Regions from separate parts of the Streptomyces sp. CRCS-T-1 genome, predicted to be linked through region 3. Evidence: riboswitches for the same ligand, from Rfam matches in the RefSeq annotation. Region 3 holds a riboswitch; each other region holds the start of a gene.

Region 1 (6,840 bases), 200 kb from region 3:
CTCGCCCCGCACGGCCGCGAGGCCCGCGTTGTGCGCGACCGCGAGGCCGGGCACCCGCTCGCACACGTACCGCACGCGCTCGGCGTACTTCCGCTCGATCAGCTCCCGCGTCTCGTCCGTGACGGGCGCGTTGTCCACGACGACGATCTCGAACCGGGGGTGGTCCTGCGCCAGCAGCGAGTCCAGCGCGCGGGCCAGTTGCCCGGCCCGCTCCCGGGTCGCGACGACGACACTGGTGTACGGAGGCTCACCGGCACACCCGGCGTCCTCGACATCCCCGGCCGCACACTCCGCCCGCGCCCGCGCCTCCAGCACACCCCGTGCGTCCGCCCCCTCCGGCACCCGCCCGAGCAGCGTGCCCACGGGCCGCCCACCCCTGCGGACCAGCACGAACACCTCGCCGTGCGTCACCGGCGGGCTCCCCGGCCCGGGTCTGAGCACCGCCTCGTCACCGTCACCGTCGAGATCCAGCTCAGCGACCTGAACCGCCCCGATGTCCAGGAACCGCCGTATCTCCTCCCGCGCACGCGCCGAACGAGCCATGCGCCCCTCACCCCCCACTCATGTCAGGTACGAAATCGCGTTTCACGTACGAACTCGCCTTCAGGTACGAACTCGTGCTCAGCCACGGCGCAGCCGAGCCGCGCCCTTCAAAGTCCGCGCGGCCAGCGCCGCGAGCCGCGGCCTGCCCCGGACGAAGCTGTGCGCGCGGCGCGCGGGCTCGCGGCTCAGCCAGTGCAGTGCCGCGCCCGCCCCCGGTCGCGTCACCGCGCCCTCGTACACGGGCAGTTCGCCCGTCTTCAGCGCGTCCTTGTACTCCGCCGCGCCCCGCCCGAGGTCGAGCATGCCGATGCCCTCGGCGGCCGCCGCCTCGGCCATGCGCAGATGCAGCACCAGACCCGGCGAGTACTTCGCGAACTCCGGGTCGTAGGCCGGGAACCAGCAGGCCAGGACGGAGGCCGAGCGCAGACCGAAGTGCGCGGCGACGGGCCGCTCTCCGGCGTAGAGCACGGACAGGGTGCCGGCGCACTCAGCTGCCCGGGTCCGGGCCAGCCGCCCCACGAGCCGGGTGATCCACTCCCGGGCGAAGCGGTCCTGCCGGCCCGTCCTGCGGTACTGCGCGGACTTCCACTCCATGAGGGTGCGCAGCGCGGCCGGGTCGCGTTCGTCGAACACGAACCGCGTCTCGCCGGCCTGCCGTCCCAGCCTGCGCTCCTTGGCCAGGGTGGTCTTCAGGAACTTCGGCGACTCGGCGCGCAGCACCGACTCGTACGTCTCGTAGCCCTTCTCCACGTCGATGACGTAGGTGGCGTGCTCCTCGGCCGCGTACCGGACGAACAGCCGCTGCTCGGCCTCCAGGTTGTCGAAGGCGAAGCTCGACACCGAGCAGGCCTTCAGGAGCCGGCCCGCCTCCAGGTCCAGGCCCGGCCGCAGGATCGCCCCCTGCGCGTCCGAGACCCCGAGCCCGATGGCCCGGCCCTGGCCCAACGGCCCTCGCTCGTAGGGCAGGAAACCGACCGGCTCCAGCCCCTCGTACACCACCGCGATCCGTGCCTGCGGCCTCACCAGGCCGACGGCTTCGGTGAACTCCGGTTCCATGAAGGGGTTGCGCGGTGCCTCGGAGGCAGCGCGCAGTGCGCGCCAGCGCTCCTTCTCCCCTTCGCCGAGCTCCCCGGGCCCAGCCACGCGAATGCGCCCACTGCTCAACCTGACCCCCCGATCAAGTCCCCCCTGGACACTTGGAAGGTACCGCCCGAGACGGCCTCGACGGTAGGTAGCGGACCATGTTGTTGCCAACTGGTGCAGAGGCCTTCAACCGGGCAATCGGTGTCCACGGTGCGATGAAACGAAGGGGCGCGCTGTCCGTATTCTCAGATCATGGCCGCACCCATCGCATATTCACTCATCGCCACCGACCTGGACGGGACGCTGCTGCGCGGCGACGACACCCTCTCCGACCGGTCGCTCGCCGCGCTCGCGCGGGTGGCGGACACCGGTGCGCAGCACCTCGTGGTGACGGGCCGGCCGGCGCCGCGGGTGCGACCGCTCCTCGACGACCTGCGCTGCACGGGGCTCGCGGTGTGCGGACAGGGCGCGCAGGTGTACGACGCCGGCGCGGACCGGCTGCTGTGGTCCATCACCCTGGACCGGGAGCTGGCGGAGACCGCGCTCGGCAAGATCGAGGCGGAGGTGGGGCAGGTGTACGCGGCGGTCGACCAGGACGGGGTCGACGGGCTCACGCTCATCGAGCCGGGCTATCTGATGCCGCACCCGACCCTGCCGGCCGTACGGGTCGAGCGGCGCGACGACCTGTGGTGCGAGCCGATCAGCAAGGTGCTGCTGCGCCATCCCCATCTGTCGGACGACGAGTTGGCGGCGACGGCGCGTTCGGTGGTCGGTTCACTGGCGACGGTGACGATGTCGGGGCCCGGCACGGTCGAGCTGCAGCCGTGCGGCGTCACCAAGGCGACGGGCCTGGCGCTTGCCGCCGAGCATCTGGGGCTGCGGCCGGCGGACACCATCGCCTTCGGTGACATGCCCAACGACATCCCGATGTTCGACTGGGCGGCCCACGGCGTCGCGATGGCGAACGCCCATCCCGAACTCAAGGCCGTGGCCGACGAGATCACCCTGTCGAACGAGGACGACGGCATCGCCGTCGTCCTCGAGCGACTGCTGGGCGGGACGGCTCAGTACGGGCCGTTGACGTTGTCGATCGAGCCGTAGCGGTCGGCCGCGTAGTTGCAGGCCGCGGTGATGTTGGCGACCGGGTCGTACGGGTCCCACGACGTGCCGTCCACGTGGTAGGCCTGGAAGGTCGGGTCGATGGTCTGGAGCAGGCCCTTGGACGGGGTGCCCTTGACGGCGTTGGAGTCCCAGTTGTTGATCGCCTGGGGGTTGCCGGACGACTCGCGCATGACGTTGCGGTGGATGCCGTCGTACGACCCCGGAATGCCCTTCTGGCCCATGATGTCCAGCGCCTCGCGGATCCATCCGTCGAGGTTGTCGGCGTAGGTCTTCGCCGAGGCCTGGGTGGCCTTGGCGACGCCACCGGCGGGCTTGGCGGCCGGCTTGGCCGGAGCGGACGACTTGGTCGCCTTCTTCGCGGCGGGCGCCTTCGTCGTCGACACCTTCAGCTTCAGACCCGGGTGGATCACCTTCGGGCTGTCGCCGATGGCGGAGCGGTTGTCCTTGTAGAGCTTCTTCCAGCCGCCCGCGACGTCGTACTTGTCCGCGATGCGGTAGAGCGTGTCGCCCTTGGCCACGGTGTACGTGAGCGACTTGGGCTGGACCGCCTGGGGCAGGGACTGCGCGACGGCGGGTGCGCTCTGCGGCGCCTCGGTGGCGCTCGCGTAGGTGGCTCCGAGGAGCGGGAGGGTGAGGGCCGCTCCGCCGGTGCCGGCGATCGCGACACCTCGGGAGAGCGGGTTGGTTCTGGGGCGACGGTGCTTGCCTCGTCCGGCCATGGCGATATTCCTCTCCGGCGCCTGCGAGGTGAGCTGTCGGGTTCGGGCCGGGAGGTGCCCGGCCGCGTACGGCGATGTACTGCCGTGCGCGGCTTCACCCCGAGCCGTGCCGCTGTGCGGACCGGCGACTTACCTGGGTCCCCCGCTCCTGCCCTGCGTGAGTGAGTCGGTTTGTGTGTGGGGGTCCGGGCGGCGGCAGGATTCGGCGTCCGCCGGACAGGGCGGGAACGTATGCGAGAGCACATGTCGGGAACAAGCATGGGAATCACATATCGCGCGGTTGACCTTGGTCGGGGGTGTTTGGTCCGCTTGATCCTTTGCGAGAGTCAAGGCTCAACTGGCGTTCGGCTGAAGGAGGTACGGGTCGATGCCGGGGTGGCGCGACACAGGGGTTAACGTGATTCAACTCACTGATCACGAGCCTGTGGGGCAATTCCCGTCAAAGGGAATTTGCGCAATCGTCACGGCAAATCGTGCATATCTCACTACCTCCCGGTAAGTCGATAAATGTCTGTTCTTATGAGCTGATCGAAAACATAACGGTCGTGATCAGATACCACCCGGCCTGTAACCATGGGCGCTGGCGGTGATCGAAACGTGACCGGATACGCTGACTCGAGTGATGGCAGCGACCTATCGACAATCCGCGTAATCACCGGCAGACACAGCAGACAGGAGACCCCTCGTGACCGACGTCGGGCCGTTCGGGCTGAGCGTGCGGGACCAGGCTCTGGAAGCCGATGTCCAGGCCGGGTTGGCGGCTGTCGAGGAAGGCTTGTTCGAGGCCACCAAGAGCGAGGTGCCCTTCATCACGGAGGCCGCCCAGCACCTGGTGCGGGCCGGCGGCAAGCGGTTCCGTCCGCTGCTCGTGATGCTCTCCGCCCAGTTCGGTGACCGCTACGCGCCCGGGATCGTGCCCTCGGCCGTCGTCGTGGAGCTCACCCACCTCGCCACGCTGTACCACGACGACGTGATGGACGAGGCGACGGTGCGCCGCGGGGTGGCGAGCGCGAACACCCGCTGGGACAACTCCGTCGCGGTCCTCACCGGCGACTTCCTCTTCGCCCGCGCCTCGCACACCCTGGCCGACCTCGGCCCGGAGGCGGTGCGGGTGCAGGCCGAGGCGTTCGAACGGCTGGTGACCGGCCAGATCCTGGAGACGGCCGGACCGCAGGACGGCCGCGACCCCGTCGAGCACTACCTCGACGTGCTGGGCGGCAAGACCGGTTCGCTGGTGGCGGTGTCGTGCCGGTTCGGCGCGATGATGTCCGGCGCCGACGAGACCACCGTGGACGTCCTCACGCAGTACGGCGAGCGCCTCGGCGTCGCCTTCCAGCTCGCGGACGACGTCCTGGACATCGCCTCCGACTCCCACGAGTCCGGCAAGACGCCCGGTACCGATCTGCGCGAGGGCATCCCCACCATGCCGGTGCTGCGGCTGCGTGAGCGGGCGGCCCGGCTCGGCCTCGCGGACGACATCGCCCTGTGCGAGCTGCTGGACTCCGACCTCACCGACGACGAACGGCACGCCGAGGCCCTGCGCCTGCTGCGCGCCCACCCGGCGCTGGAACAGGCCCGGAAGGACACCGTCCGCTACGCCCAGGACGCCCGCTCCGCGTTGGCCCCCCTGCCCGAGTGCGCCGCGAAGACGGCACTCGTGGAGCTGTGCGACGCGGTGGTGCACCGGGCGGGCTAGCCCCGAAGCGGCGCCCGAACCGGCCCCCGTCCCCTACGGGTCGGGGGAGGAGCCGGTCCTCCGTGTCATACCCCAGCAGTACGTGGAGTTGAGTCCGGGGTCTGACGTATTTCCCTGGCCGATTTGGTCAGATGAACACCAGGGAAAACACCACTCCTCACCTGTTCGGGTGAGAATGGCGGCTCAGGGACGAGTGCGTGGACGACACGGACAGCCGCCGCCGACCACGGAGGTAGGGCACACATGGCACCGTACGCATCCGACGACAGCACGACCGCCGGGGAGGTCGACGAGCGGCGTTCCGGACGGCGCAAGGCCGCGCGGTACGTCGTACCGGTCACGGTGATGGGGGTGGCGGCCGCGACGATCGGGCTGGTCCCCGCGCTCGCCGACTCCGGGGACCCCGACCTCCCGAAGATCACCGCACAGCAGCTCATCGAGAAGATCGCCAAGTCGGACGTCCAGCAGCTGTCCGGCACCGTGAAGATCAGCACGGACCTCGGGCTGCCGGACCTCGGCGGGCTGGAGAGCAGCCTGATGTCCGGTGCCGCGGGCCGGGGCGAGGGCGGCTCCTCCGCCGACCCGACCGCCAAGCTCACCGAACTGGCCTCCGGCACGCACACCCTGCGCGTCGCGGCCGACGGCCCGGACAAGCAGAAGCTGTCGCTGCTGGAGAACGCCGCCGAGTACAGCATCGTCCACAACGGCAAGGACGTCTGGGCCTACGACAGCAAGTCGAACGAGGTCCACCACGGCACGGCCTCCGAGAGCGGCGAGGACCACCGGCAGCAGCCGCCTGCCACGCCGAAGGACTTCGCCGAGGAGGCCCTCAAGGCCGCCGACGACACGACCTCCGTGACCGTGGACGGCACCGCCCAGGTCGCCGGGCGGGACGCCTACAAGCTGCTCATCAAGCCGAAGCAGTCCGGCTCGACGGTCGGTGCGATCACCGTGGCCGTGGACGCGAAGACGGGCACGCCGCTGAAGTTCACGCTGACCCCGGCGAGCGGCGGCTCCGCCGTCGTCGACGCGGGCTTCACCCAGGTCGACTTCGCCAAGCCGGCCGCGTCGACCTTCGACTTCACCCCGCCGAAGGGGGCGAAGGTCACCGAGGAGGAGGCGCCCGAGAAGGGCTCCGAGAAGGGCCTCGAGAAGGGCTTCGGCAAGGACTTGGGCAAGGACTTCGACAAGGGAGATGCCCCTCGGCACGCCCCGAAGTCGGAGGAGGACCTCGGCCAGGGCCTCGACGGCATGAAGACCATCGGCGAGGGCTGGAACGCCATAGCCACCTTCGACACCGGCGGCGAGGGCGTGCCCTCCGGCAAGGCCGGCGGCGACCTCGGCGGCTTCATGGACTCGCTCGGCGACAAGGTCACCGGCAAGTTCGGCTCGGGCACGGTCTTCTCGACCCGTCTGGTCAACGCCCTGATCACGGACGACGGCAAGGTCTACGTCGGCCTGGTCACCAAGGACGCGCTGGTGAAGGCGGCCGACGCCGGGAAGTAAGTCCCCTGCCGCCAGGGGACGCCAAGAGAACGAGGAAGCCGATGGGCGAACCGTCCGCCACGGAATCGGAGCAACGGGAGGCGCGGGGTGAGCCCGAAGACCCCGCGGACCCCGTCATCTCCACCCGCGCGCTCACCAAGCGCTACCGCGGCGGACAGCTCGCCGTCGACG
Region 2 (6,840 bases), 1.8 Mb from region 3:
ACGTCGAGGGCGAGGGCGATCTGCTCGCCGGGGGTGTAGCCGGCCTCCTTGATCGCCTCGAGGATGAGGTCGAGGGCCTCGCGGTTGGAGCCGAGGTTCGGGGCGAAGCCGCCCTCGTCGCCGAGGCCGGTGGCCAGGCCCTTGCTCTTCAGGACCTTCTTCAGCGTGTGGTAGACCTCGGCGCCCCAGCGCAGGGCCTCGGAGAAGGACTCCGCGCCGATCGGGGCGATCATGAACTCCTGGATGTCCACGTTGGAGTCGGCGTGCGAGCCGCCGTTCAGGATGTTCATCATCGGAACGGGCAGCAGGTGCGCGTTCGGGCCGCCCAGGTAGCGGAACAGCGGCAGGTCGCTGGCCTCGGAGGCGGCGTGGGCGACGGCGAGGGAGACGCCGAGGATGGCGTTGGCGCCGAGGGAGCCCTTGTTGTCGGTGGCGTCCAGGTCGAACATGGCCTGGTCGATCAGGCGCTGCTCGGTGGCGTCGTAGCCGACGAGCTCCGGGCCGATCTGCTCGATGACCGCGAGGACGGCCTTCTCCACACCCTTGCCGAGGTAGCGGTTCGAGTCGCCGTCACGCAGCTCGATGGCCTCGAAGGCGCCCGTGGAGGCGCCGGACGGGACGGCGGCACGACCGGTGCTGCCGTCGTCGAGGCCGACCTCGACCTCGACCGTGGGGTTGCCTCGGGAGTCCAGGATTTCCCGGGCTACGACGACGTCGATGGACGGCACGAGCATCTCCTTCTTATGTGACGCGGGTACGCGGGTCACGTGGACCCGGCGAGGTGCGGGCCGTGGTGGCTCGCGACATGAGCCTAACCGGCTCGGGCCGATCGGCCACCGGGTCGCCCACCCCATGGACAGAACCGAGAGTAAATTGTTTCCGAACGGAACAAAGACGATCGTGGAAAAGACCGGCAGTGACGCCCGGCGGAAATGACCCCGCCCCGGCGCGTACGGGGGAACACGCGCCGGGGCGGGGAGCCCGTGGGGACGGGGAGGGCCGCTGCTTACTTCAGGTGCAGCTGCTGGCCCGGGTAGATGAGGTTGGCGTCCTCGACGATGTCCTTGTTCAGCTGGAACAGCTTCTCCCAGCCGCCCTCGACCTTCTTGTCGGCCGCGATCGAGCTCAGGGTGTCGCCCTTGACGACCTTGTACTCGCCGTCGCCCTTCTTGACCTTCTTGCCGGTCGGGGTGGTGACGGTCTTCTTCGCGGCCGGGCGCTCGTCGGAGCGGGAGGCCGGCTGCTGGGTGTCGCGGGACTCGGTGCTCTGCTGGCTCTGCTCGCTCTGCTGCGAGGAGCTGCCGGAGTCGTCCGAGGAGGAGGAGCCACCGCCACTGGCGTTCGACAGGCCCTTGCCGCAGACCGGCCAGGCACCCTTGCCCTGACCCGCGAGGACCTTCTCGCCGATCTCGATCTGCTGCTCCTTGGTGGCCTGGTCGGCGGTGGCGGCGTACTTGGTGCCGCCGTAGCCGGACCAGGTGGAGGCGGAGAACTGCAGACCGCCGTAGTAGCCGTTGCCGGTGTTGATGGACCAGTTGCCGCCGGCCTCGCACTGGGCGACGGCGTCCCACTCGGAGGCGGTGGCGGCGGAAGCGCCGCCGGCGGCCATCAGCGGGGCGGCGACAGCGGCGCCGGTGACACCGGCGACGGCGATGGCACGGCTGGCCTTGGACGGACGACGGTGCTTGCCCTTGCTGGAAAACAGCATGGAAGGATCCCCTCACCGACGCCTGCGAGGTGAGCTGTCGGGTTCGGGCCGGTTGAGTTGCCCGGCCGCGCCCCTCCCGGGACACGGCTTCACCCCAAGCCCTTCCGGCACAACCGGCCGGTCGGGCACCTACCTTGGGTCCCCCGCTCCTGCCTACGGCGCTTGACGCGACGACTGTTCCCGTACGGCCGCTGGCAGGATTCGGCGTTGCGGCAGCCGGGGCTCGTGGTGACGAGCGGTCCCGACCGTAGCCACGCGATCCGCCGAATTTCAAAGACGATCAGGGCTTCTGAGATCTATCTCTCACGGGCATCAAACGGGACATTAGCCGCGAAACATGACGCGAACTCGCGCTGTTTCGGGGCGACTTCCGCCCCCGTTTCCGCACTGCCCGAACCGCTACTTCTCGTCCGCTTCGCCCTCGACCGTGAGCTTCTGACCGGGGCGGATGAGGTCCGGGTCGGTACCGACGGCCTTCTTGTTGCCGTCGTAGAGCTCGTGCCATCCGCCGCTGATGTCAAGGGAGTCGGCGATGGACCAGAGGCTGTCGCCGATCCCCACGATGTAGGCACCCTCGGACGAGTCGCCGGAGCCCTCCTCGCCGCGGTCGTCGCGCGAGGCGTGACGCCCCGTGGAGTCGTCCGTACGACCCTCGGGCGCCTGGGTCTCGTCGGCACTGGGGCCGCGGTGGCGGCCGGAGCCGCTGTCGGTCGGCGCCGAGGAATCGTCGCTCTGCCGCGAGTTGTCGGACTTGTCACTCTCGCGCGTGGCGGACGGGGAGCTCTCGGGCTCCTGGTCCTGCGAGTCGGAGTCCTTGGAGTCGGGCGACTTGTCGGACTTGGAGGATTCGTCCTTCGAGTCCGACGACTCGTCAGAAGACGGCGAGCCGGACGGGGACGACGAAGGCGAGGACCCGAGGGAGTCGAGCAATCCGGATGAATCCGACGAACCGGATGAGTCGGATGAGCCGTCCGAGTCGGAGGACTTCTTGTCCTGCTCCAGACCGGACAGCAGCCCGCAGGTGCGCCAGGCACCGGCCCCCTGCTCGGCCAGGATTCTCTCGGCCACGGCTATCTGCTGGGAACGGCTGGCCAGGTCGGCGCTCGGGGCGTAGTCGAGGCCGCCGTGACCCTCCCAGTCCTCCTGCGACAACTGCAGGCCGCCGAAGTATCCGTTGCCGCTGTTCTGGCTCCAGGCGCCGCCGGTCTCGCAGTCCGCGACCCGGTCCCAGGTCGTGGCGTCGGCCGCGCTGGCGCCGGAGGCTCCGAGGAGCGGGATCGCGATGGCGGAGCCGGTCACTCCGGCCGCGAGGAGGAGAGCCGGAGCCTGGCGGGGGCGACGGTGCCGACCGTTCCCGGAGAGCATACGGAGACCTTTCGCGAAGACAGCAGTGACCGGCGCGAAGCCGGTTTTCCCGGGCCGCGCTGATGATGGGTGAACGTATAGGCAGACGATCACTTGTCACAAGTTAATGCCGCGTAGATCACGTGAAGATCACAGGACTGACGGCGTGTCACCTTTGCGCGGGCGTGGACCCCACCGGTGCGGGCGTGAACTCAACCGGCAGCGTCCGCAGCCCCCGCATGATCAGGCCGCCGCGCCACCTCAGCTCGGCCGGTTCGGCCGCGAGCCTCAGGTCCGGGAGGCGGGTGAGGAGCGTGGCGAGGGCGGTCTGGCCCTCCAGACGGGCGAGCGGGGCGCCGAGGCAGTAGTGGATGCCGTGGCCGTATCCGAGGTGCTGGTTGTCGCGGCGGGAGAGGTCGAGCACGTCCGGATCGGCGAACCGCTCCGGGTCCCGGTCCGCGGCGGCCAGGACGACGAGGACCGGGTCGCCGGCCTCGATGCGCTGCCCGCCGATGGTGAGCGGCTGCGTGGCGAAGCGCCAGGTGGCGAGCTCGACGGGGCCGTCGAAACGCAGGAGTTCCTCGACGCCCGTCTCCAGGAGGCCGGTCTCCCCCGCGGCGAGGGAGGCCTGGAGCCGGGTGCGCTGCTCGGGGTGGGTGAGCAGGGCGTAGGTGCCGTTTCCGATCAGGTTCACGGTTGTCTCGAAACCGGCGAACAGCAGGATGAAGGCCATGGCGGCGGCCTCGTTCTCGGTGAGGTGCTCGCCGTGGTCGGAGGCCCGGATGAGACCGGAGATGAGATCCTCGCCGGGGGCGGGTTCGGCGGGGAGCGCCTCCCGCTTACGGTGGATCAGGTCGGCGAGGTAGCCCCGCATCTTCTTCACCGACCGCGCCACGCCGCCCCGGGGGCCGCCCTGGTGACGGATCATCATGCCCGCCCAGTCCCGGAAGTCGTCCTGGTCCTCGCGGGGGACGCCGAGCAGGTCGCAGATGGCGTAGATGGGGAGCGGGAAGGCGAACTCGTGGATCAGGTCGGCGGACCCCTGCTGCGCGAACCCGTCGATGAGACCGTCGGTCAGCTCCTGCACCCGCTGCTCGAACTCGGCGACCCGGCGGGGTGTGAACGCCTTGGACACCAGCCGCCGCAGCCGGGTGTGGTCCGGCGGATCGATGTTGAGCAGATGCGTCATCAACTCGGCCTTGCGCTCACCCGGGATACCCGTCTTGCCCTTGGCGTGCGCGGGTTCGCGGTGATGCGCCGGGTTCTTGGAGAGCCGGTTGTCGGCGAGGGTCTGCTTGGCATCGGCGTACCGCGTGACCAGCCAGGCCTCGACGCCGCTGGGGAGCTTGGTCCGGTGCACGGGGGCGTGCTCACGGAGCCAGGCGTAGGCGGGGTAGGGGTCGGTGGCGAACTCCCACGAGAACAGTTCCGGCACCCCGGGCACTTCATGTCGCATGCCATGACCCTACGCAGCGATCGGAGCGCCTCACGGCCGCTGCCCTCAGCCCTCGCTCTCCCTGATCGCGTCCCGGTAGGCGCGGGCCGCCGCTCTCAGGGCCGCTTCCGGGTCCACGCCCTCCGACTCGGCGCGGACCGCCAGGGCGAGGAGGTCGTAGCCGATGCCTTCGACGGGTGGGAGGGGTATGTCCAGGTTCGCTGTGCGGGCCCGGGAGGCCAGCTTGGCGGCGAGGGCCAGGCCGGGCTGGCCGAGGGGGATGCCCTCGGTGACGGAGGTGCGCTGCTTCTCGACCGCCTTGGTGCGCAGCCAGTGCGCCTTGACCTCCTCGGGGGTGGTGGCCGTCTCGTCGCCGAAGACATGCGGGTGGCGGTGGATCAGCTTGGCGACGATGCCGCCGGCGACGTCGTCGATGGAGAAGGGGGACTCCAGGTCCTCTTCCGCGATGCGGGCGTGGAAGACCACCTGGAGGAGGACGTCGCCGAGCTCCTCGCGCAGTTCGTCGCGGTCGCCCTCCTCGATCGCCTCGACGAGTTCGTACGCCTCCTCGATGCCGTACTTGGCCAGGCCCTTGTGGGTCTGGCGGGACGACCAGGGGCACTCGGCGCGGATGCGGTCCATGACCTGGACGAGGTCGAGGAGGCGGGCGCCCGGCAGGTCGTAGGAGGCGGGGAGCAGCTCCAGCTCGGGCATGTCGACGCGGCCGGTGCCGGCCAGACGCGCCAGGCCGTCCGTGAGGACCGGCTCGCCCTCGCCGGTCGCCACGACGACCACCGTGCGGCCCCCGGCGCAGGCGTCGACCAGCTCCTGCGCGGCCGGGGACGCCTCGTCGACGGCTATCCCCGCCTCGCGCAGATAGGGCAGCTGCGGGTGGGCGCCGTCCGCGCACAGCACCTGGTCGGCCGCGTGCAGGGCCTGCCAGGCGGGCCAGGAGAGCAGGCCGGGGGCGACGCGGTGGCTGGTGGTGAGCAGGACGATGCGGCCGGTGGCGGCGTGCGCGGCGGGGGCGGCCTGCTCGGGTCGCGGGGTGGCTTCGGGGCTGTTGGCGTTCACGATTCGAAGCTATCCCACGTCGCCGACAGCCCCCGAAGTTATCCACAGGCCTCGCGGGCCCCGAGATTTCCACAGGCTCCGCGCCGCCGGAGTTGTCCACAGGCCCCGGCGGATGGGCGGGCCTACATGCTTTGCTGTGTCTGCGCCGCCGTCACGTCCCGCACCCACGGCGTCTTGGCGTCGGCGCGGCTGCTCTTCTGGACGTCCCAGGTGCCGTAGCGCGGGTTGAGGTCGACGTCCAGGTCCTTGGAGGCCTCGGACAGGGCCTTCCAGAACTCGGGGCGGCTGGTGTCGGTGTTGAGTTTCTCGGCGAGCTTCTGGGCCTCCAGCTGGAGGCGGAGGTTGTCGTCGAGGCGCTCCGGCGGGATGCCGTACTGCTGGAGCCAGGTCGTCTCCAGCGCCTGGGCTCCGCCGGCCTGCTCCTCCAGGCCGGACCGCATCTCCTGGACCTCCCTGCGGGTGACTCTCACCCCGGCGTCCTCGGCGGCGCGGTGCAGCACCCGGTCGAGGATCATGGTGTGCAGGGTGTCGCGAGTGAGGGTGCCGGTCCGGGCGATGGCCTGCTGGTACTGGGCGTCGTCGCGCACGGTCTCCCGCTGGGCCTCGCGGACCTCGCCGACCCGTTCCTCGAGCTGGGAGACGGTGATCCGCTGCCCGCCGACCACGGCCGCGGCGCCGGCATGCGCCTCGTTCCCGCAGGCGGTGAGGAGGGGCGCCGCGGCGGCGATCGCGGCGGTGAGGACGAGCGCGGTGCGACGGCGGCGGTGCAAGGGAACCTCCCGAGGAGATTGTGCGACGGTGCACAAGGTCTTGCGTTGATCGATGTTAGGCAGTGGGCGAGCTCTGGCCAACCCATTCGACCAACGATTCACCAGGACTTCCGGCACCGCCGCGCCGCCCCGAGCCGGGGTGAAGCGCGGGTCCTACCCGCGGACCTGCCCCAGCCACTGCAGCGTCCGGCGGATCTCCGTGCCCAGCGGGTGGCCGGGGCCGTGCGTGCGCTCCACGTCGTGCAGCAGCCGGGCGAGGGTGTCGTGGGCGGCGCCGCGGTCGCCGAGGGCGAGCAGGAGATGGCCGATGCGGCGGCGGACGTCGTGCGCGAGTTCGGGGCCGCCTGCGGCGACGTACTGGTTCTCGTAGTAGGGCAGCACCGCCCGGTACTCGGCGAGCGCGGCGGCCGGTTCGCCGAGCTGTTCGAGGCACTGGGCGGCCTCGTAGCGGAAGCGCAGGGACTGCGGGTCGGCCTGGCCGGCCTCGGCGGCGCGTTCGTCGGCGAGGC
Region 3 (6,840 bases):
TCGAGCCAGGAGACGTCGAGGGCGACGGCGACGCCCAGTGCCGCCGTCCCCGTCGTGGCCCAGGTGAACACGGTCGCCCAGCGGCGGACGTCATCACGGGGCCGGGGCCACAGGAACTCGGCGGCGAGCAGGACGGCGTAACAGACCAGCGCGAGCACGAGCAGGGCGACGGTCATATTGCGCAGGACGTCCCGGTCGTCCACGTTCCACAGGTACAGACGCACGCTGTCGGCGCTGATCAGCAGCGCCCCGGCGAGCGCCGAGAGGGCGAGGGCCCCGCCCGCGAGCCAGTGATCGCCGGTGCCCTCGGCCACCTGCCGCACATCGAAACGGACCAGGGCGAAGACGTACAGCACCAGCCCCAGCCAGAACAGCACCAGCGCCGCGTGCGCGAGCCACGCCTCCGACTCGGCCGCGGCCAGCGTGGCACCGAGCACGGCGAGCCCCTGGGTGGCCATGCAGCGCGCGAACACCGTCCCGGGCCTGCGCCGCTGCTCGCCCTGCGGGACGAGGACGAGCGGCACCGGCCAGAGCAGCACGGCGAGCACCAGCAGCGTCACGGCCAGAGCCTGCGAGCCCGCCGCCGAGAAGGCGGTCCCGAGGACAGCGGTCGCCGCCACGGTGGTGAGGGCCGTCGTCGTCACGCTCTCGAGGACGCCCGGCCTGCGGATGTACGCCCGCCACCTCGTCCCGGCCCGCAGCAGCCGCAGGGTGAAGTCCGCGGCGAACAGCAGCCAGGCCGCGCAGGCGAGAGCGAGGGCGATGAGCGAGAGGACCTCGTACCCCGCCAGATCCAGACCGACCGACAGGGTGCCGGTCGCCAGCACGGCGGCACTGGCCGCCGGGGCACGCCGCGCCCACCAGGCGACGGAGGGGGAGGTCGCGGGCATGGGCCCGATGCTAGGTAGGCCCCGCGCGCGTTACGGGCAGGCCACGCGCGCGGGGTCCCAAAAACCTGCGAGACCCGTCAGGCCGGACGCACCACGCTGTGGATCGACGACTCGCCGTCGTAGTAGATCGACTCCTCGCGCACGTACGTGCCGGGCTTCGGAGCGTGGATCATCATGCCGTTGCCGATGTAGATACCCACGTGGGTGACATCGTCGTAGAAGAAGACCAGGTCACCGGGCTGTGCGTCGGCCAGGGGGACCGTGGTGCCGGCGTTGACCTGGTCGTACGTCGTGCGCGGCAGGGTCACCCCGGCGGCCTTCCAGGCGGCCTGGGTGATGCCGGAGCAGTCGTAGGAGCCAGGGCCGGTGGCGCCCCAGACGTACGGCTTGCCGATCTGGGCGCGGGCGAAGGCGAGCGCCTTGTCGGCCTTGGTGGCGTACGAGGAGTCGGGCGCGGTGGACGACGACCCCGAGGACGAACCCGCCGAGGAGGAGCCGCCGCCCTGCTGCTGGGCGGCCTCCTGCTCCTGCTCCCGCTCCTTCTGCTGCTCGGCCTGCTGCCGGGCCAGCTCGGCGGCCTTGCGGGCCGCCTCCTGCTGCTTCTCCTTCTCGATCGCCGCGAGCCGCGCCTTCTCCTCGGCGGTCAGCTTCGACAGCAACTCGCGCGCGTCCGCGAGCTTCCGCTGGACGGTGGCCTTGGCCGTCTTCAGGTCGCCCTGCGACTCGGTGAGCGTCTCGAGGCTCTCGGCGGCCTCCTGACGCTTCTCCATCGTCTCTGACTGCTGAGTGATGTAGTCGTCGACCGCCACTTTCTGACGGCCGGTCATCCGGTCCATCAGCTGGGTCTGGTCGAAGTAGTCCTGCGGGGTGTCCGCGAGCAGGAACGTCGCCGTGTCCGGGGCGGAGGCGCCGGTGCGGTACTGGGCGGCGGCGAAGGTGCCCAGCTCCTCCCGCGCCTCGTTCAGCTTCTCGGTGCGCTGGGCGACGTCGTCGAGGAGGGTGTCGACGCGCTTGCGCTGCTTGGCGGTCTTCTCCTTCGCCCCGTTGTACTTCTCGGTCGCGGACCCGGCCTGGCGGTAGAGGTCGTCGACCTTCTTCTCGACTTCCTCCAGGCTGGGCTTGTCGTCGGCCTCGGGGGCGGCGTTGGCCGACTGGGACAGCAGGGCCACGGAGGTGAGGGCCGCCGTTGCGAGGGCGGGGGTCCGTATGCCTGCCACGCGCGAACCCGTAGGACGCGACTTGCGGTGCGACGCCAAGGGAGGCGACTCCTTCCATGCTCCGCCTACCGGGTTAGCTGTCGGGTTCGGGCGGGTGCTTCGGAAGGGTTGCCCTACGGCCTTCTCCGGAAAGGGAGTCGGGCCGATTCACCCCGGGGTCTCGGTTGGGTCCCCGGCTCTGGCTGCCGCTGCGGCACGCCGGACTCGGCGGAGGCCACGCGGCCCGGCGAGGTTCGCCGGTGGGGGTCGTGTGGCCTCCTCGCACGGTAGCCAACTCGTGTGGCCCTTGTGAAGGTTGATGGGTGATATGCCCGATACATTTCCGTGACCTTACTCATGAGCGTCGCCGAGAGTGATCAATCGGGGGAGGTCGGTCATCATTCGTCCGCAATTGTGGAGGCCATAGCGGCCTGTGATCACCCGGACCTGGAGGGTGACGGGGGGGTGCTTTCGGCGATGTTCTCAGGGCGGCGGCGGGCTGTCAGTGGGGCGCCCTAGACTCGGAGAGCGATGAGCAGCCTCTTTGACGACAGCTTCCTGGCGGACCTCCAGGCCCAGCGGGGCCCCGCGGACGAGCCCCCGCCGCCGCCCGAGGACGATCACGGACCGGAGCCGGTCCCGGACGATCTGTTCGGCGGGAAGTTCGACGTGCCGCCGGACCGCGACGCCTACTACCGGGGCGGCGCCGCGCGCCCGCCGGTGGACGCCGCCGCGCTCCTGGAGGGGCTGAACGACAACCAGCGCGCCGCCGTCACCCACTCCGGCTCCCCGCTGCTCATCGTCGCCGGCGCCGGCTCCGGCAAGACCCGCGTGCTCACGCACCGCATCGCCCACCTGCTCGCCGAGCGGGACGTCCACCCGGGCCAGATCCTCGCCATCACCTTCACCAACAAGGCCGCCGGCGAGATGAAGGAGCGCGTCGAACAACTCGTCGGCCCGCGCGCGAACGCCATGTGGGTGATGACGTTCCACAGCGCCTGCGTGCGCATCCTGCGCCGGGAGAGCAAGAAGCTCGGCTTCACCTCGAGCTTCTCGATCTACGACGCCGCCGACTCCAAGCGCCTGATGGCCCTGGTCTGCCGCGACCTGGACCTCGACCCCAAGCGCTTCCCGCCGAAGTCCTTCAGCGCCAAGATCAGCAACCTGAAGAACGAGCTGATCGACGAGGAGGATTTCGCCGCCCAGGCCGCCGACGGCTTCGAGAAGACCCTCGCCCAGGCCTACGCGATGTACCAGTCACGGCTGCGCGAGGCGAACGCCCTCGACTTCGACGACCTGATCATGACGACGGTCAACCTGCTGCGCGCCTTCCCGGACGTCGCCGAGCACTACCACCGCCGCTTCCGCCATGTGCTGGTGGACGAGTACCAGGACACCAACCACGCCCAGTACTCCCTCGTCCGGGAGCTCGTGGGCACCTCCGAGCACCCCGTCGACGTACCGCCCAGCGCGGACGACCTGCCGCCCGCCGAGCTGTGCGTGGTGGGCGACGCCGACCAGTCGATCTACGCCTTCCGCGGCGCGACGATCCGCAACATCCTCCAGTTCGAGGAGGACTACCCGGACGCGACGACGATCCTCCTGGAGCAGAACTACCGCTCCACACAGACGATCCTGACCGCGGCCAACGCGGTCATCGAGCGCAACGAGTCCCGCCGCCCCAAGAACCTGTGGACCAACGCGGGCACGGGCGCGCGGATCACCGGCTACGTCGCCGACACCGAGCACGACGAGGCGCAGTTCGTCGCCGACGAGATAGACCGTCTCACCGACGCGGGCGAGGCGAAGGCGGGCGATGTCGCCGTCTTCTACCGCACCAACGCCCAGTCCCGTGTCTTCGAAGAGATCTTCATCCGCGTCGGCCTGCCCTACAAGGTCGTCGGCGGCGTCCGCTTCTACGAGCGCAAGGAGGTCCGGGACGTCCTGGCCTACCTGCGCGTCCTGGCCAACCCGGAGGACTCGGTGCCGCTGCGCCGGATCCTCAACGTCCCCAAGCGGGGCATCGGCGACCGCGCAGAGGCGATGATCGACGCCCTCTCCCAGCGCGAGAAGATCAGCTTCCCGCAGGCGCTGAAGCGCGTCGACGAGGCGTACGGCATGGCCGCGCGCTCCACCAACGCCGTCAAGCGGTTCAACACGCTGATGGAGGACCTCCGTACGGTCGTCGAGTCCGGCGCCGGCCCCGCCACCGTGCTGGAGGCGATCCTGGACCGTACCGGGTACCTCGCCGAACTGCAGGCCTCCACCGACCCGCAGGACGAGACCCGGATCGAGAACCTCCAGGAACTCGCCGCCGTCGCCATGGAGTTCGAGCAGGAGCGCGCCGAGGACGAGCAGGGAACGCTGGCCGACTTCCTTGAGAAGGTCGCGCTGGTCGCCGACTCCGACCAGATCCCCGACGAGGAGGACGGCGACGGCGTCATCACCCTGATGACCCTGCACACCGCCAAGGGCCTGGAGTTCCCGGTCGTCTTCCTGACCGGCATGGAGGACGGCGTCTTCCCGCACATGCGCGCCCTCGGCCAGACCAAGGAGCTGGAGGAGGAGCGGCGCCTGGCGTACGTGGGCATCACGCGCGCGCGGGAACGGCTCTATCTGACCCGCTCCACCCTGCGCAGCGCTTGGGGCCAGCCGTCGTACAACCCGCCCTCCCGGTTCCTGGAGGAGATCCCGCCGACCCATCTGGAGTGGAAGCGGACCGGTGCGACCGCGCCCGCGTCCTCCGGGCCGGTCTCCGCCGTGGCGTCCTCGCTGTCGTCGTCCCGTTCGCGGTCGTCGGCGTCGGGCGCCTCCGGTTTCGCCACGCGCCGCACCGCCGAGAAGCCGGTCGTGTCACTGGCGGTCGGGGACCGGGTCACACACGACCAGTTCGGGCTCGGGACCGTCGTGGCGGTCAAGGGCACGGGCGCGAACGCCGAGGCGACGATCGACTTCGGGGACAAGCCGAAGCGGCTGCTGCTGCGGTACGCGCCGGTGGAGAAGCTGTAGCCCCGGGGCGCTGAAGCCCTGTGAGGTGAGCCTCCGCCGGCCGGACCGGCGGAGGCTGCCGAGACGTTACGTCGGGTCCACGCCGTGGCTGCGCAGCCACGGAAGCGGGTCGATCGGCGAGCCGCCGCCCGGCCGCACCTCGAAGTGCAGATGAGGGCCGGTGGAGTTGCCGGAGTTGCCCGAGCGCGCGATCGAGTCGCCGGCCTTCACGGTCGTACCGGAGGGGACCGTGTAGGTGGAGAGGTGGCAGTACCACGTCTCCGTGCCGTCCTTCGCCGTCAGGATCAGCATGTTGCCGTAGGCGCTGTTCCACTGGGTGCGGACGGTGCCGTCGGTCGCGGCCATCACGGTCGTGCCGTACGAGACGGGGAAGTCGATGCCGGTGTGCAGGGACATCCAGTTGATGCCGGACTGGCCGTACTGCGCGCTGAGTCCGTGGCGGGCGACCGGCATGGCGAACTTCGGGCGCAGCCGCTCCTTGCGGGCCGCCTCTTCCGCCGCCCGCTTCCGCTCGGCCGCCTGCTGAGCCTTGAGGTCGATACGTTCCTGCGTACGGCTGGCCCGGTCGGCGAAGTCGTCCGCGCCGGCGGAGAGACTCTGCAGCTGCGTGTCCAGCTTGTTGTTGGCGGCGGCCGGCTTGACCGGCTGCGCGTCCGCCGCGGTCGTCTGCGCCTCCGCGGCGCTGTCCTCGGTGAGGCTGCCGACGGACGCGGCGGCGATCCCCGCGACGCCCATCACGCACGCCGAGGGCACCGCGATGGTCATCAGCGCCGAGCGCTTGGGGGGCGTACGGCGGCGGGAGCGGGACCCGGCGCGCGAGGCCGCTCGTGCGGCGGTGCGCGGGCCGACCTCCTCCTGGCCGTCCAGGAGCGGGGCGACGATGGGCAGTTCGCCGGTGGCGGCAGGCTCGCCGCCGTCCGCGGCGGGGTCCTCGTAGGGGGCGCCGGTGGCCTCGTCGTAGCCGAGCTGCTCGAACGTCGCCGTCTCTTGCTGGTGGAAGGCGTCCGCGTGCTGCTCGTACCCGTCGGGGGACGGCGCGGCGGAGCCGTCGGAGTTCCACTGCGTGGCGTCGTAGGTGCCGGTGTCGAAGGCCTGCGTGCCCCATTCCCACTGCTGGGTCTGGTCGGCCGGGTTGCCGGACTGGTCGGGCTGGAGCCAGGCGCCGGTGTCCCACTGGCCGGTGGCGTCCGGGGACCCGGCCTGCGGCGGGATGACCGACAGCGGCTGCTGCTGGGGCGTCCAGGAGGTGGTGTCGTACACGCCGGTGTCGTAGGCGGCGTGATGCTGGGCCGCGTACGCGTCGTAGTGCGGGTTCTCGTGCTGGCCCGTGGGCCAGTGGCCTGAGTCGTACGTGCCCGTGTCGGCGCCGCTGCCCGGCAGGTTGCCGAAGAGGGGGTCGCTGGCGAAGCTCGCGGTGGCGTGCCCGGTGGCATCGAAACCGGCGCCGTCCGTACCGGCGGGGTGGGCGCCGGGGGCGTCAAAACCGGTGGCGGCGTAGTCGCCGTACGTGGTGAAGTCGCCGTACTGGGCTTCCTGGGTGCCGTACGACGCGTAGTGCGCCGAGGCGGCCTCGGAAGCCGGAGCCGGGGTCATGGTCCCCGACGGGTGACGGTCGTTCACCAACTTCTCTTTCGCCTCGACAACAGGGGCTGCCAGAGCAGTGCGGCGACTGTACCCGGCGGTACGCGGGCACGACAATCTTCGGCAGGTTTCGCGCGCGCATGAAACGGGCATTCGGCCGTGTT

Evidence for each region. A riboswitch is a leader RNA that binds a small molecule or an ion and turns the genes downstream of it on or off. The one in region 3 is predicted to bind cyclic di-AMP.
Region 1: linked by a shared signal. The riboswitch ahead of NNW99_RS14690 (LysM peptidoglycan-binding domain-containing protein) and the one ahead of NNW99_RS13685 (C40 family peptidase) in region 3 are both predicted to bind cyclic di-AMP.
Region 2: linked by a shared signal. The riboswitch ahead of NNW99_RS22545 (transglycosylase family protein) and the one ahead of NNW99_RS13685 (C40 family peptidase) in region 3 are both predicted to bind cyclic di-AMP.

What each region holds. Positions count from the first base shown of each region.
Region 1 covers NZ_CP101651.1:3,301,756-3,308,595, reverse strand. The annotation lists gene NNW99_RS14705 (glycosyltransferase family 2 protein) at 1-543, opposite strand, end outside; gene NNW99_RS14700 (GNAT family N-acetyltransferase) at 622-1,692, opposite strand; gene NNW99_RS14695 (HAD family hydrolase) at 1,879-2,727, shown strand; gene NNW99_RS14690 (LysM peptidoglycan-binding domain-containing protein) at 2,691-3,467, opposite strand; cyclic di-AMP (ydaO/yuaA leader) riboswitch at 3,471-3,646, opposite strand; gene NNW99_RS14685 (polyprenyl synthetase family protein) at 4,153-5,163, shown strand; gene NNW99_RS14680 (outer-membrane lipoprotein carrier protein LolA) at 5,407-6,669, shown strand; gene NNW99_RS14675 (ABC transporter ATP-binding protein) at 6,711-6,840, shown strand, end outside.
Region 2 covers NZ_CP101651.1:4,937,280-4,944,119, reverse strand. The annotation lists gene eno (phosphopyruvate hydratase) at 1-728, opposite strand, end outside; gene NNW99_RS22545 (transglycosylase family protein) at 1,007-1,708, opposite strand; cyclic di-AMP (ydaO/yuaA leader) riboswitch at 1,713-1,879, opposite strand; gene NNW99_RS22540 (transglycosylase family protein) at 2,108-3,073, opposite strand; gene NNW99_RS22535 (cytochrome P450) at 3,222-4,508, opposite strand; gene NNW99_RS22530 (nucleoside triphosphate pyrophosphohydrolase) at 4,554-5,561, opposite strand; gene NNW99_RS22525 (SurA N-terminal domain-containing protein) at 5,684-6,331, opposite strand; gene NNW99_RS22520 (serine/threonine-protein kinase) at 6,485-6,840, opposite strand, start outside.
Region 3 covers NZ_CP101651.1:3,100,035-3,106,874, reverse strand. The annotation lists gene NNW99_RS13690 (hypothetical protein) at 1-890, opposite strand, end outside; gene NNW99_RS13685 (C40 family peptidase) at 968-2,146, opposite strand; cyclic di-AMP (ydaO/yuaA leader) riboswitch at 2,155-2,313, opposite strand; gene pcrA (DNA helicase PcrA) at 2,618-5,095, shown strand; gene NNW99_RS13675 (M23 family metallopeptidase) at 5,162-6,829, opposite strand.